2 regions of the Mycobacterium seoulense genome follow, and region 1 is predicted to be linked to the other one. Evidence: riboswitches for the same ligand, from Rfam matches in the RefSeq annotation. Region 1 holds a riboswitch; the other holds the start of a gene.
The links. A riboswitch is a leader RNA that binds a small molecule or an ion and turns the genes downstream of it on or off. The one in region 1 is predicted to bind magnesium.

Region 1 (7,100 bases):
CACTTGCTGATCGGCCACGGGGCCGGCCCGGGCGAATGTGTGGGCCTGCTCGTGGACCGCTCGGCGGAGGCGGTCGTGTCGATACTGGCGGTGCTCAAGGCCGGGGCGGCCTACCTGCCGATCGACCCGGGGCTGCCCGCGGCGCGGATCGCGTTCATCCTGACCGACGCCGCGCCCATCGCGGCGCTGACGACCGCCGACCACCGATCGCGGCTGGACGGCTTCGAGGGCGCGGTCGTCGACGTCGACGATCCCGCCCTCGACGCCCGGTCCGGCGGTCCGCCCCCGGCGATGCCGACGGCCGACGACATCGCCTACATCATCTACACGTCCGGCACCACCGGGACGCCCAAAGGCGTTGCGGTCAGCCATCGCAACGTCACGCAGCTGTTCGCCCCCCTCGACGCGCCCCTGCCGGCGGGGGGAGTGTGGTCGCAGAGCCATTCGCTGGTCTTCGACGTGTCGGTGTGGGAGATCTTCGGTGCGCTGCTGCACGGCGGGCGGGTGCTGGTGGTGCCCGACGCGACGGCCCGCTCCCCGAAAGACCTGCACGACCTGCTGAGCGCCGAAGACGTCAGCGTGCTCACCCAGACGCCGTCCGAGGCCGGGCTGCTCGCGGTGGAGGGCTTGGACTCGGCCGCCCTGGTGGTGGCCGGTGAGGCCTGCCCGCAGGAGGTGGTGGACCGGTGGGCGCCCGGGCGGACCATGCTCAACGTCTACGGTCCGACCGAGACCACGATGTGCGTCGCGATCAGCGCGCCGCTGGTGCCCGAGTCGGGAACACCGCCGATCGGTGCGCCGGTGCCGGGGGCGGCGCTGTTCGTGCTCGACGGGTGGCTGCGGCCGGTGGCCGCCGGGGTCATCGGGGAGCTGTATGTGGCCGGAGCGGGCCTGACGTATGGGTACGTGCGCCGGGCCGGCCTGACCGCGTCGCGGTTTGTGGCGTGCCCCTTCGGGGCGCCCGGACAGCGGATGTATCGCACCGGGGATGTGGTGTGTTGGGGCCCGGACGGGCAGCTGCGGTATCTGGGCCGCGCCGACGAACAGGTGAAGATCCGCGGGCACCGCGTCGAACTCGGCGAGGTCCGCGCCGCCCTGGCCGCACTGGACGGGGTGGAGCAGGCGGCGGTGATCGCGCGCGAGGACCGCCCCGGCGACAGGCGGCTGGTGGGGTACGTCACGGGCACCGCCGACCCGGCCGCCCTGCGCGTGGCCCTGGGCGATCGGTTGCCCTCCTATATGGTCCCGGTGGCGGTGGTGACGGTGGACGCGTTGCCGTTGACGGTCAACGGCAAACTCGACACCCGGGCGTTGCCGGCACCGGAGTACAACGACGGTGACCGCTACCGCCCGCCGGCCACACCGGTCGAGCAGACCCTGGCGGACATCTACGCCCAGGTGCTGGGGGTGGAGCGGGTTGGCGTCGAGGAGTCGTTCTTCGACCTCGGCGGCGACTCGCTGTCGGCGATGCGGCTGGTCGCCGCGATCCACACCACCCTGGGCATCCATCTGCCGGTGCGCGCCGTGTTCGACGCGCCGTCCGTGCGGAACTTGAGTCAGCAATTGGATTGGCACACCGGCGATTTCGAGGGCGCGCGCGGGACCGGTCCCAGCTTCGCCGCGGTGCACGGCCGCGACGCCACCGAGGTGTACGCCAGTGATCTGACGTTGGACAAGTTCATCGATGCCGCGACGCTGAGCGCCGCGCCGTCGTTGCCGGGCCCGAGTTCGGAGGTGCGGACGGTCCTGTTGACCGGGGCGACGGGCTTTTTGGGGCGTTATCTGGTGTTGCAGTGGCTCGAGCAGCTGGAGCTGGTCGAGGGCAGGCTGATCTGCCTGGTGCGGGCGGGCTCTGATGAGGAGGCGCGCCAGCGGCTGGAGAAGACCTTCGACAGCGGTGACCCGAAGTTGTTGCGGTACTTCCAGGAGCTGGCCGCCGATCACCTCGAGGTGGTGGCCGGCGACAAGGGCGCGGCGAACCTGGGCCTGGACGAGCGGACGTGGCAGCGGTTGGCCGACACCGTCGATCTGATCGTGGATTCGGCGGCTCTGGTCAACGGCGTGCTGCCCTACAGCGAGCTGTTCGGTCCGAACGTGGCCGGCACCGCCGAACTCATCCGGGTGGCGCTGACCGCCAAACTCAAGCCCTATTCGTACGTCTCGACCGCGAACGTCGGGGACGGGGTCGACCCGGAGGCCTTCACCGAGGACGCCGACATCCGGGTCGTCAGCCCGATCCGCATCGTCGACGGCGGCTACGCCAACGGCTACGGCAACAGCAAGTGGGCCGGCGAGGTGCTGCTGCGGGAGGCCCACGACCTGTGCGGGCTGCCGGTCTCGGTGTTCCGCTGCGACATGATCCTGTCCGACACCGGCTACACGGGGCAGCTGAACCTGTCGGACATGTTCACCCGGATGGTGCTGAGCCTGGTCGCGACCGGCGTCGCGCCGCGCTCGTTCTATCAGCTGGATGCCGAGGGCAACCGGCAACGGGCGCACTTCGACGCGCTGCCGGTGGAGTTCGTGGCCGAGGCGATCACCACGCTCGGTGCCGAGGTGGTGGAGGGGTTCGAGACGTATCACGTGATGAACCCCCACGACGACGGCATCGGCATCGACGAGTACGTCGACTGGCTGATCGAGGCCGGTTACCCGATCGAGCGGGTCGACGACTTCGGGGAGTGGCTGCAACGGTTCGAGGCCGCGCTGCGCGATCTGCCGGAGCGCCAGCGGCAACACTCGGTGCTGCCGCTGTTGCAGTTGCCGAGCACCCAGCAGGTCGAACCCGGTGAGCCGGGCCGCGGTTCGCTCGCGTCGACCGACCGGTTCCGTGCGGCGGTGCGGGAGGCCAAGATCGGCCCCGACAGCGACGATCCGGACATCCCGCACGTCTCGCCGCCGGTGATCGTCAAGTACGTCACCGACCTCCAACTGCTCGGACTGCTGTAAACCTCAGAGCCGCAACGGATTTCACGCGGATCGATCGAAATACCGAGCATTCGGGCCACGTCGCAGCACAGCCTGACTAACATGGCCGGTGATCGTGACGGTGTCCCGCAAGCACACGAAAGCGCTCACCATGACAACAGCCCGCGTGCCGAAATTGCCGCTCGAGGAAGCCACCGCGGCCGCCGACGAGGCGGCGGTGCCCAACTACATGGCCGAACTGAGCATCTTCCAGGTGCTGCTCAACCACCCTTCGCTGGCGCGCGCCATCAACGACCTGCTCGCCACCATGCTCTGGCATGGTGCACTCGACGCGCGGTTGCGTGAGTTGGTGATCATGCGGATCGGCTGGCTCACCGCGTGCGACTACGAGTGGACGCAACACTGGCGGGTGGCGTCGAGGCTGGGCGTGTCGCCCGACGACCTGCTCGGCGTGCGCGACTGGCAGGCGCACCGCGGGTTCGGCCCGACCGAGCGGGCCGTGCTGGCCGCCACTGACGACGTGGTGCGCGACGGCGCGGTGAGCGACGCCAGCTGGGCGGCCTGCGAACGTGAATTGAACTGCGACACAACGGTTCTCATCGAGCTGGTCACCGCCATCGGCGCCTGGCGGATGGTCGCGTCCATCCTGCACAGCCTCCGGGTTCCGCTCGAAGAGGGCGTGTCCAGCTGGCCGCCCGACGGCCGGTCGCCGTCGGAAGCCGTCGTCGATTGACATATCAATCGGTGGCTCTTTAGCGTCGGGCAATGCGTACCAGAGTCGCCGACATGCTCGGTGTCGAGTTCCCCATCTGCGCGTTCAGCCACTGCCGCGACGTGGTGGCCGCGGTGACCAACGCGGGCGGGTTCGGCATTCTCGGCGCCGTCGCCCACAGCCCCCAACGGCTGGAAAGCGAACTCACCTGGATCGAGGAGCAGACGGGCGGCAAGCCCTACGGCGTCGACCTGCTGTTGCCGCCCAAGTACGTCGGCGCGGACGAAGGCGGCATCGACGCCACCCAGGTCCGGGCGCGGCTGCCCGAGGAGCACCGCGCGTTCGTCGACGACATCCTCGCCCGCTACGGGATCACCGCGCCGGCCCAGGAGCGTCCCTCCGCCGGCGGCCTCAACATCTCGCCCAAGGGCTACGAACCGCTGCTCGAGGTGGCCTTCGCCCACAACATCCGGCTGATCGCCAGCGCGCTCGGGCCGCCCCCGGCGGACCTCGTCGAACGCGCCCACGGCCGCGGCGTGCTGGTGGCCGCGCTGGCCGGCACCACGCGCCACGCGCAACGCCACGCGGCCGCCGGCGTCGACCTGATCGTCGCGCAGGGCACCGAGGCCGGGGGACACACCGGCGAGGTCGCCACGATGGTCCTGGTTCCCGAGGTGGTCGACGCGGTCGCTCCCGTCCCGGTGCTGGCCGCGGGCGGCATCGCCCGCGGCCGCCAGATCGCGGCGGCCCTGGCCCTGGGCGCCGAAGGCGTGTGGTGCGGTTCGGTCTGGCTGACCACCGAAGAAGCCGAGACACCGCCGGTGGTCAAGGACAAGTTCCTGGCCGCCACCTCCTCGGACACGGTGCGGTCGCGGTCGATGACGGGCAAGCCGGCGCGGATGCTGCGCACGGCCTGGACCGACGAATGGGAGCGGCCGGAGAAGCCCGACCCACTCGGTATGCCGTTGCAAACCGCCCTGGTCACCGAGCCGCAGGTGCGCATCAACCAGGCGGCCGCGCACCCGGGGGCCAAGGCCCGCGAGCTGGCCACCTACTTCGTCGGCCAGGTGGTGGGCTCGCTCGACCGGGTTCGCCCCGCGCGCGCGGTGGTGCTCGACATGGTGGAGGAATTCATCGACACCATCGGGCGGCTCGACGGCCTCGTCGAGAAGTAACGGGTGTTCTCCCGCGGGGGCCGAACGGCCCGCAGCGGTTCGGCAAACACGAGATGAACAGTCCACGCCAGCCGCGCGTGGTCATACGCCCAGCTCATGGCCCATACCTGGGTGGATCCTGTGTGCCCGCCCCGGGAAACCGTAAAGATTCAGGAACATCGCCTCGAGGAGTTTGACCCCGTCGGACCCGTCGTGCATTATCGGTCGGGTATGCACCTCGTTAGGTGAGGCGTCTACACGAATACAGGCCACTGACCCCGAACGTCGAAAGACGCCCCGGGTCAGGACAGCTCCTCCCGGCTTAAGGGTTGAGCCCAGGTGGCTTCCGGAATACCGGACACGTCGTGTGGTGCCGAAGCTCTGACGAGAGGGGTGCGGATCTCCGACGGTCGTCGGTTTTTCTGCTCCTCATGCTGCGCGCAGATCGCGTGCGGGACCCCGCACGTGTCGTGACCGCGAGGAGGTGAGGGACACATGAGTTCCAGCGACAGTCCGGATCGAAGTCCGAGCTCCGTCTCGTCCCGATCCCGTCTCCGGCACGACGTTCTCAGCTGAGTCGTTGCAACGCCACGTGGCTTATCGGCCAGGCGTTCTCCGGATCGGAACCGCGACGGGACTTCGACACGTCAGTCCAGTTAGTCCCGGTAGGAACCCCGCGTAGGAGATCATCATGACCACAGCTCTGTACGACGAAGTGGTGACCGTAGCGCCCGCCCGCACGTTGAGGGTGGTGCGCGACGTCGAGACCACCGCGGCCCCGGTGGCCAAGAAGGCCGCCCGCCCGGCCGGCAAGCAGCCCGTCTTCGCCGGCGACCCGCTGGTGGAGGGCGCCACCCGCTTGCTGAGCATTCCGCTGCGCCACCTGTACGCCGCGCTGCTGCGGGTTGGTGTGCTCGAAGTTCTGGCCTGATCCGATGGGCAGCGACCAACCACGGCTCCAAGGGGCTACCCGGCCGCAGGTGTGACCTGAGGCCAGGTAGCCCCTTGGAGTGCTTCGCCTGAGTAGAATCGAGCCACTGGCGTTGATCCGGCATCACCGGGGAGCCTTCGGAAGAACAGCCGGCTTCTTTCTCTGGCCAGCTCAGTAGAACCGAACGGGTGGGCCCGTCACAGCCTCCAAGGAGCGGTCACGCGACAGCGTGGCAAGCGGGGTGGTACCGCGGCGCTCGCGCAGGCAGCGCGTCGTCGTCCCCGGCCTGACCATAGGCACGCAGGAGACGACGCGCACCGTGACCGAAAACGCTGACGCCAGGGCTTATCCCAAACTGGCGAGCGGAGCACCCGATTTTCCGGCCCTCGAACTCGAGGTCCTCGACTACTGGGCCCGTGACGACACCTTCCGGGCCAGCATCGCCCGCCGCGACGGCGCCGAAGAATACGTCTTCTACGACGGACCGCCGTTCGCCAACGGGCTGCCGCACTACGGGCACCTGCTGACCGGCTACGTGAAGGACATCGTCCCGCGGTACCGCACCATGCGCGGCTACAAGGTCGAGCGCCGTTTCGGCTGGGACACCCACGGGCTGCCCGCCGAACTCGAGGTCGAGCGGCAGCTCGGCATCACCGACAAGTCGCAGATCGACGACATGGGCATCGCCGCGTTCAACGAGGCCTGCCGCGAATCGGTGCTGCGCTACACCGACGAGTGGCAGGCGTATGTCACGCGCCAGGCCCGCTGGGTCGACTTCGACAACGACTACAAGACGCTCGACCTGTCCTACATGGAGTCGGTGATCTGGGCGTTCAAGCAGCTCTGGGACAAGGGTCTGGCCTACGAGGGCTACCGCGTCCTGCCGTACTGCTGGCGCGACGAAACCCCGCTGTCCAACCACGAATTGCGGATGGACGACGACGTCTACCAGAGCCGCCAAGACCCCGCGCTGACGGTGGGATTCAAGGTGGTCGGGGGCGCGCTGGACGGCGCGCACCTGCTGGTGTGGACGACGACGCCGTGGACCCTGCCGTCGAACCTGGCCGTCGCGGTCAACCCGGAGGTCACCTACGTCGAGGTCCGGGCCGGCGAGCACCGTTTCGTGCTGGCCGAGGCCCGGTTGGCCGCCTACGCCCGCGAGTTGGGTGACGAACCCGAAGTGCTGGGCACCTACCGCGGGGCCGATCTTCTGGGCACGCGCTACCTGCCGCCCTTCCCGTATTTCATGGACAGCCCCAAGGCTTTTCAGGTGCTGCCGGGGGAGTTCGTCACGACCGAGGACGGCACCGGCATCGTGCACATGGCGCCGGCCTACGGCGAGGACGACATGGCCACCACCGACAAGGTGGGCATC
Region 2 (7,100 bases), 2.1 Mb from region 1:
GCTGACCGGCGCCGCGGCGGCCGCCCTGCTGGTTCGCGACTGGCCATCGCTGAACCGCGGCTGGTGCCTGATCCGAACCCGCTGGGCCCGGCGCGTCGCCCGCGTGCTGCCGCTCGCCGGCCTGGCGGGCCTCGCGGCGGCCACCCACTACGCCACCGGCAGCAGCGGCGAGTTCCGCCACGGTCTGCTCCTCGGGGTCGCGATCGCGTCCGTCGTCGTGGTGGCCCCGGTGGCCCTGGAGCAGCGCGGCGCGGTCGCCCGCGTGCTGGCTGCGCCACCCCTCGTGTGGCTCGGCACCATCTCCTACGGTGTCTATCTCTGGCACTGGCCGATCTTCTTGGTGCTCAACGGCGAACGCACCGGCTGGACCGGGCTGCCCCTATTCGCCGCCCGGTGCGGCGCGACGGTGGCGCTGGCCGCGGCATCCTGGTGGCTGATCGAGCAGCCGATCCGCCGTTGGCGGCCGGCGCGGGTACCGCTGCTGCCGTTGGCTGCGGCGACGGTGGCGAGTGCGGCCGCGGTGACGCTGCTGGTGGTTCCGGTGGGGACCGGGCCCGGCCTGCGTGAGGTCGGCCTGCCGCCGGGGGTTTCGGCGGTGGCCGCGGTGTCCCCGTCCCCGCCGGGCGGCGGACGGCCCGCGCCCCGGGATCCGCACCGGCCGTTCACCGTTTCGGTGTTCGGCGATTCGATCGGGTGGACCTGGATGCACTACCTGCCGCCGACGCCGGGGTTCGCCTTCCTCGACCACACCGTCATCGGCTGCAGCCTGGTGCGCGGCACGCCGTACCGCTACATCGGCCAAACCCTCGAGCAGCGGCCGGAGTGCGACGGCTGGCCGCTCAGATGGTCCACGCAGGTCGCCCAGGACCAACCAGACGTCGCGCTGTTGGTCATCGGCCGCTGGGAAACCGTCGACCGCGTCAACGAGGGTCAATGGACCCACATCGGTGACCCCACGTTCGACGCGTACCTGGGCGGCGAGCTGGAGCGGGCGCTGAACATCGTGAGCTCCACCGGCGTTCGAGTGGTGGTCGCCACCGTGCCGTACAGCCGCGGCGGCGAAAAACCGGACGGCCGGCTCTATCCGGAGGACCAGCCCGACCGGGTCAACCTGTGGAACACCATGCTGCGCAAGACCGTCAGCCATCATCCGAACGTGCAAATCCTGGACCTGAACAAGAAGCTCTGTCCGGACGGCGTTTACACCGCCAAGGTGGACGGCATCAAGGTGCGCAGCGACGGCGTTCACCTGACCCCCGAAGGGGTGAAGTGGTTGACACCGTGGCTCGAAGAATCCCTGCGCTGAGCCCTAATCACCGGTGCGGCAGCTGATTTCCATGCTGTCGCTATCCCGAACCTGGAAGTTGAAGCTCACGTAGCCGTTCGCTGGATCGCGCACCCGGTCGAGATACGGCTGCGTGTCCGCGGCGCTGGTGTTGTCGGCCACCACCAACGCGCCCGTGGACAGCCGGGGTTCGAGCAGCTCGAGCACCGGCAGATACAGATCCTTCCAACCGTCCAGCAAGACGAAGTCGATCGGGCCGTCCAGGTCGGCCAGCGTGGCCAGTGCGTCGCCTTCGAGGATGGTGATCACGTCGTCCAGCCCGGTCTGGGTGAACGTCTGCCGCGCGGCAGCGATCTTGGTGTCGTTGAGCTCGGTCGTCACCACCCGGCCGGAGCCGTTGTCCCGCACCGCCGATGCCAGGTGCACGGCGGAGATGCCGAACGACATCCCGAACTCGACGATCGTGGCGGGGCGGGCCGCCCGCACCAGGGCGTAGAGCAACCGGCCGGCTTCGGGCGTGACCGGGATGTAGAACTCGCTCATCGCGTCGGCGCGCTCCTGCGCGGTCATCGGCCGGTCGAAATCGCCGTGCCGCTGGCGCAACAGCGACATCTGGTTCTTCGCTTCGGTATACATGCGGTCGAGCACTGTCGCGACCCTCGGGTCTTGCAGAGTGTTGGCCATGCCGTCGAGGGTAGGCCGAGGCGGTGGGCGCCCGGCCGCGCGCACGTCGGAGGGGCCACGAGCTGCGGTAACGGTTCCGCAACGAGTTTGACGGGCCCGGGGCCGCGGTGTAGAAAGGGTTTCGCAAGCACCTCGGTAGGTGAGGCGTCTGCATGGACACAGGCCACTGACCCCGAACGTCGAGAGACGCCCCGGGTCAGGACAGCTCTTCCCGGACCCAAGGGTTGAGCCCAAGTGGCTTCCGGAACGAGAAGCGGGTCGCGACCGTCGGTTGAGAAGCGATCGCAAGCGCGGCGAAGCCGGGCGAAGCGGGTCGCGACCATCGGCTAAGTTCCGGATACGCCGTGCAGTGCCGAAGCTCCGACGAGAGGGGTGCGGTCGGCGGCACGCCGCCGGCATTCGCTTCCCTCCTGTTCAGGTGACATGTGATGACACCCGCGTGTGTCGCGGCCGTGAGGAGGTGAGGGCGAGATGAGTCCGGGCGACAGTCCCTATCCGAAATCCGTCTTGTCCCGACCCGGCTTCGGCATTGCTTCTGCCGCCTGAGCTTTCGCGGGCACTCCGGTTATTCGCGCGCGTCAACCCGCGCGCGGCCCTTCCGGCCCGAGTGCCCTGAGCTGAGCCGATCGGGCCTCCCCAAAGGAGAAATCATGGCTTTTCTTGTCACACACCGTGTTACCGGTCGGACCGGTGGGCGGGGACGTTCATGGCTGCGGTCGGCGCGGCTTTGGGCCACCAAGGTGCACGCGCGGACGACCCTCACTCCCCAGGAGCGGGCCAACCTGTACGTGTCGCGCATGCCGATCGCGATCGTCACGGCCTCGCTGGGTGGGCACCCTTCGACCGGCGAACGCCGGTGAGGGGTTCCATGTCGACGTATCCCGGCGTGGGGGGCGGCTCACTGTGAATCGTTTGGTAGCAGAACGATTTTCCCGTGGGTGTGGCGCTTCTCCAGTTCCGCGTAGGCGTCGGCCACCCGATCCAGGGGATAGGTGGCGGCCACCTCGAAATCGATGGCGCCGCTGACGACGAGGTCGGCCATCTCGGCCAGCACCTGCGGCGTCGACGCCTCGGCGCTGCCTTCCGCCTTGGCGCCGACTTCGCCGGCCTTCTGGAACGAGATGATGGTGTTGATTCGGTCAGGAGCCACACCGAGGTCGACGGCGAGCTGCATGTAGTCGGGGCCGAACAGATCGATGAACGCGTCGATTCCGGTCGGCGCCGCCTCGCGCAGCCGGTCGGCCAGCCCATCCCCATAGGGGATCGGGGTGACGCCGTGGGCGCGCAGCCAATCGGCGTTGGCCGGTCCGGCGATGCCGAGCACCCGCGCCTTCCGCAGCACCAGAAGCTGCACGACGAGGCTGCCCACCCCGCCCGCGGCCGCCGAGACGGCGACCGTCTCTCCCGGTTGCGGTGCGACCGCGCGGACGGCCGCGTACGCGGTCACGCCGACGACGTAGAGGGAACCCGCTACCTCCCAACGGAGTTCGCGGGGTTTGTGGATCAGCTGGCCGACCGGAACCGTGGCATGGGTGGCGTGGCTGGATCGGCGGAGGCTGAACCCCAAAACCTCGTCGCCCACTGAGAATTCGGTCACTTGGGGGCCCACGGCCGTCACGACGCCGGCGAGGTCGCTGCCCTCACCGGACGGAAAGGTGGCGGGAAACATCTCGTGCAGGGCCCCGCTTCGGATGGCGGCCTCGCCGGGGTTGATCCCGGCGGCGCGGATTTCGACGACCACCTCGCCGGGATCGGGGGCGGGCATATCGACGTCGGCCACGTACAACACCTCGCGGCCGCCGTACCGGTCGAACCGTACGGCGCGCGCCGCAACAGCCGCCATGTCGATCTCCTCCCCGCCGTGAACATGCCGTCCCACGCCAGCATAGGCATCCGGAATGAGCGCCCGGGAACCGTCGTCGCCGCGATCAAGAAGGGCCTGCCCGGCCAGGCCGCACCGCGGCTACACCAGGCCGAGCAACCGCAGATCGAAGACGTACTTGGCGATCAAGTCGGCCGACAGATGCGGAATGTCCTTGTCCGCGCCGAGTTTGGCCGCCCGGACCGCACCGCGGAAGACGTCGGTCGGGGCCGGCGCGCCGCGCAGCGGCTTCGCCGGGTTCCGGTAAGCGTCCAGCAACGGCAGCACCGACCGTTGGCGGTGCTTGTCCGGCAGGGCCCGAAGCGCGGTGCCGAAGCGTGCGAGCCACTCGTCGTAGTCGTCGATGCGCCGGATGTCGTGGCCGTCGGCGATCAACCAGTCCACGAACACGTCCAGCGAGATGCCGTCGTCGTGCGGGTTCATCACGTCATAGGAGCGAAACGCTTCGGCGGGCCCCGCATCTTCCGCAGCCGTTGCGAGCTGCTCGCCGAGCGCGGTCACCGCCTCCGCCACGAAATCGGCGGGCAGCCCGTCGTAATGGGCGACGGCCCGGCCGCCTGTGTCGGGGGTTTCGTAGAAGGACGACGGGGCGATCCCGGTGACGAGCAAGCTGAAGATCAACCGCGTGAAGGCGTCGGGAAGGTTCAGCTGGCCGGCGTAGCGGCTGTGGGCGAGGATCATGTCGGACCGGAAGACGGCGACGGGCAGCCCGCACAGGTCGTGCGCCTCGCGCAGCAGTACCTCCCCGGCCCACTTGCTGTTGGCGTAACCGTTGGCGTAGCTGGCCTCGATCGGCCGAACCGGGCTGACCGCGCGGATGTCGCCGTCCTCGGCGAATTCGGCCGGATCGACGGACATGGCCACCGCGACCGTCGACAGATAGGTGACGGGTTTGATGCGCGCGGTGATCGCCAGGCGGATAACTTCCGCAGTGCCAACGACATTCGGCCCGAACAGTTGGTCATAGGGCAGTACGTGGTTGACCAGCGCCGCCGGGTGAACGATCAGGTCCACGCCGCGGGCCAGTCCGTCCCACGTCGCCTGGTCCAGCCCCAGGTTCGGCTCGCCGATATCGCCGGCGAGGACCTCGAGATGGTCGGCCGCGAGCTCGCGGAACCGGTCGACCAGGCGGGGATCGCCGCTGCGGTAGACGTCCTCGAGCCGCGCGGCGGCCGCCGTGGCGTCCGTGCCGCGGACGACGCAGATGAGCTTTCCGCCCGTCTCGGCGAGCCGCTCGAGCCATTCCAGGCACAGGAACCGGCCGAGGTAGCCGTTTGCGCCGGTCAGCAGGACCGTGCGCGGTGTGCCGGTGACGCGCGGCAGTTGCGGGGCGGCGGCCAGGGTGTGCGCGTCGATGAACCTGTCGAGGGTGAGGTCGGCCGCGCGGACCTCGGTGGCGTCGCGCCCGTGCACCGTCGCGAACGCCGGCCGCCGCGATCCCGAAGCACGTTCGGCCTCAACGTATTCCGCCAGCTGACCCAGGTCGGTGGCCGGACCGATGATCATTCCCACCGGCACCTCCACCTCGAAGATGTCCTGCAGCAGGTTGGAGAAGGTCAGGGCCGACAGGGAATCCCCGCCGAGTTCGACGAACAGGGCGCCGGGTTCCGGCGGGCCGCCCGCGAGGCCGAGCAGCGCTTCGGCGGCGCGCGCCAGCGTCTCGATGACCGGGCGGTCGGCCGCGCTCTCGCGCAACGCCCGCAGCTCGCTCTCCCGGTTGGCGGCCAGGTCGGCGTACAACTGATCGAGCCGCTCGCCGTAGCGCTCCTTGAGCCTCGGCCGTAGTAACTTTCCCACCCCGGACAGTAGCCCGTTGTCTTCGCTGAACGGTTCCGGCTCGATGAGAAAGTCGGCCGGCACCTCGTAGGACTGCAGTTCGGCGAGTTTGCCTGACTGGCGCAGGGATTCGCGGAGGGCGGCCCTGAGGCCGCCGGCGTCGTCGGCGAATCGTTCCAGCGCCTCGGCGGTCGGCACGATGACGGCCAACAGGTAGGGGCGTTCGCTGTTGCCGTAGACGAAGATCTGGCGGATCAGGGCCGCGCTGCTGAACACGGCCTCCAGGCGCGCGACGGCGACGAATTCGCCTTGGGCGAGCTTCAGTACGTTGTTGCGCCGGTCGACGTAGGCGAGCCGATCCGGCTCCAGCTCGGCCATCACGTCCCCCGTCCGGTAGTAGCCGTCCGCGTCGAAGGCATTGGCGGTGACGTCCGGGCGCTTGAAGTATCCGGGTGTGGCGGTCTGCGACTTGACCAGCAGCTCACCCCTCGGAAATGGTTTGTCGGTAAGGAAATAACCCAGTTCGGGAACGTCGACGAGCTGGTAATCCAGGACAGGGGGGCGGGTGATTCTGCCGTCCTTGGTCACCATCCCGACCTCGGTCAACCCGTAACCGTCCAGGACGTGCACATCCAGGCAGGCCTCGATGAAACCGCGCATCTCGGCGGCCAGCGGCGCGGTGCCGCAGAACGCGGTGACGATGCGTCCGCCCAAGACCTGCTCGCGCAACTCCGTCCGCGCCTCGGCCTGGGCGGATTCCGGCTCGGCCCCCTGGGCGACCCGCCGGTCGACGGCGCTTTGGTAGCGCTGGTACAGCATCTCGGCCACCCGGGGCACCAACCCCATCTCGGTGGGGCGCACCAGGTTCCAGTCTTCGAACAGTGTGGACAGGTCGCTCTCGGGGACGAAGTAGCTGGTGCCGCCCGCTTGGAACGCGGTCGACAACGGTATCCGGCCGCCGAGGTGGTTCAGCGGCATGAAATTGACGTTGAGCACGGGCGTGTCCGCGAAGTCGGGCATCAGCTCGTTGGTCCACAGCTTGCACAGCATCCGCTCGGTGTACATGGCGCCCTTGGGTAGTCCGGTGCTGCCCGACGTGTACATGATCATGGCCAGGCGTTCATCGGTGCCGCCGGTATACGGCGGCTCGGGCGGCAGGGCGCGACCGCGCTCGATCAGCTCGTCGAACGTCTCGATCGTCACCGTCATCCCCGCGGCCGACAGCTTCGCCCGCGCGCGTTCCAAAGCCTCGCGCTGGTCATCGATTTCGGGGACGTAGTCGAAAACCACCAAGCGCCGCACCGACGCGCTCCCCAGCGCCGCCTCGACGGCAAGGTCGAGGTAACCGGCGCCCGCCGCGAGCACCCGTGGCTCGACCTCGGCGACGATCGGCCGCAAACGTGACGCCGCCGCGTTGTGTTGCAGCGGCACCGCCACCAGACCGAGATAGCCGCACACCAGGTCGAGCGTCAG

Region 2: it holds a riboswitch for magnesium, as region 1 does, so the genes downstream of both, G6N37_RS20630 (hypothetical protein) here and G6N37_RS05025 (Rv1535 family protein) in region 1, are expected to answer to the same signal.

Annotation. Positions count from the first base shown of each region.
Region 1 is NZ_AP022582.1:1,054,707-1,061,806, forward strand. Features, by position in the region: gene G6N37_RS05010 (non-ribosomal peptide synthetase) at 1-2,949, shown strand, start outside; gene G6N37_RS05015 (carboxymuconolactone decarboxylase family protein) at 3,080-3,661, shown strand; gene G6N37_RS05020 (NAD(P)H-dependent flavin oxidoreductase) at 3,694-4,815, shown strand; M-box (ykoK) riboswitch at 5,025-5,194, shown strand; gene G6N37_RS05025 (Rv1535 family protein) at 5,486-5,725, shown strand; gene ileS (isoleucine--tRNA ligase) at 6,045-7,100, shown strand, end outside.
Region 2 is NZ_AP022582.1:4,451,218-4,458,317, forward strand. Features, by position in the region: gene G6N37_RS20620 (acyltransferase family protein) at 1-1,306, shown strand, start outside; gene G6N37_RS20625 (O-methyltransferase) at 1,310-1,969, opposite strand; M-box (ykoK) riboswitch at 2,094-2,348, shown strand; gene G6N37_RS20630 (hypothetical protein) at 2,620-2,829, shown strand; gene G6N37_RS20635 (NADP-dependent oxidoreductase) at 2,868-3,812, opposite strand; gene car (carboxylic acid reductase) at 3,933-7,100, opposite strand, start outside.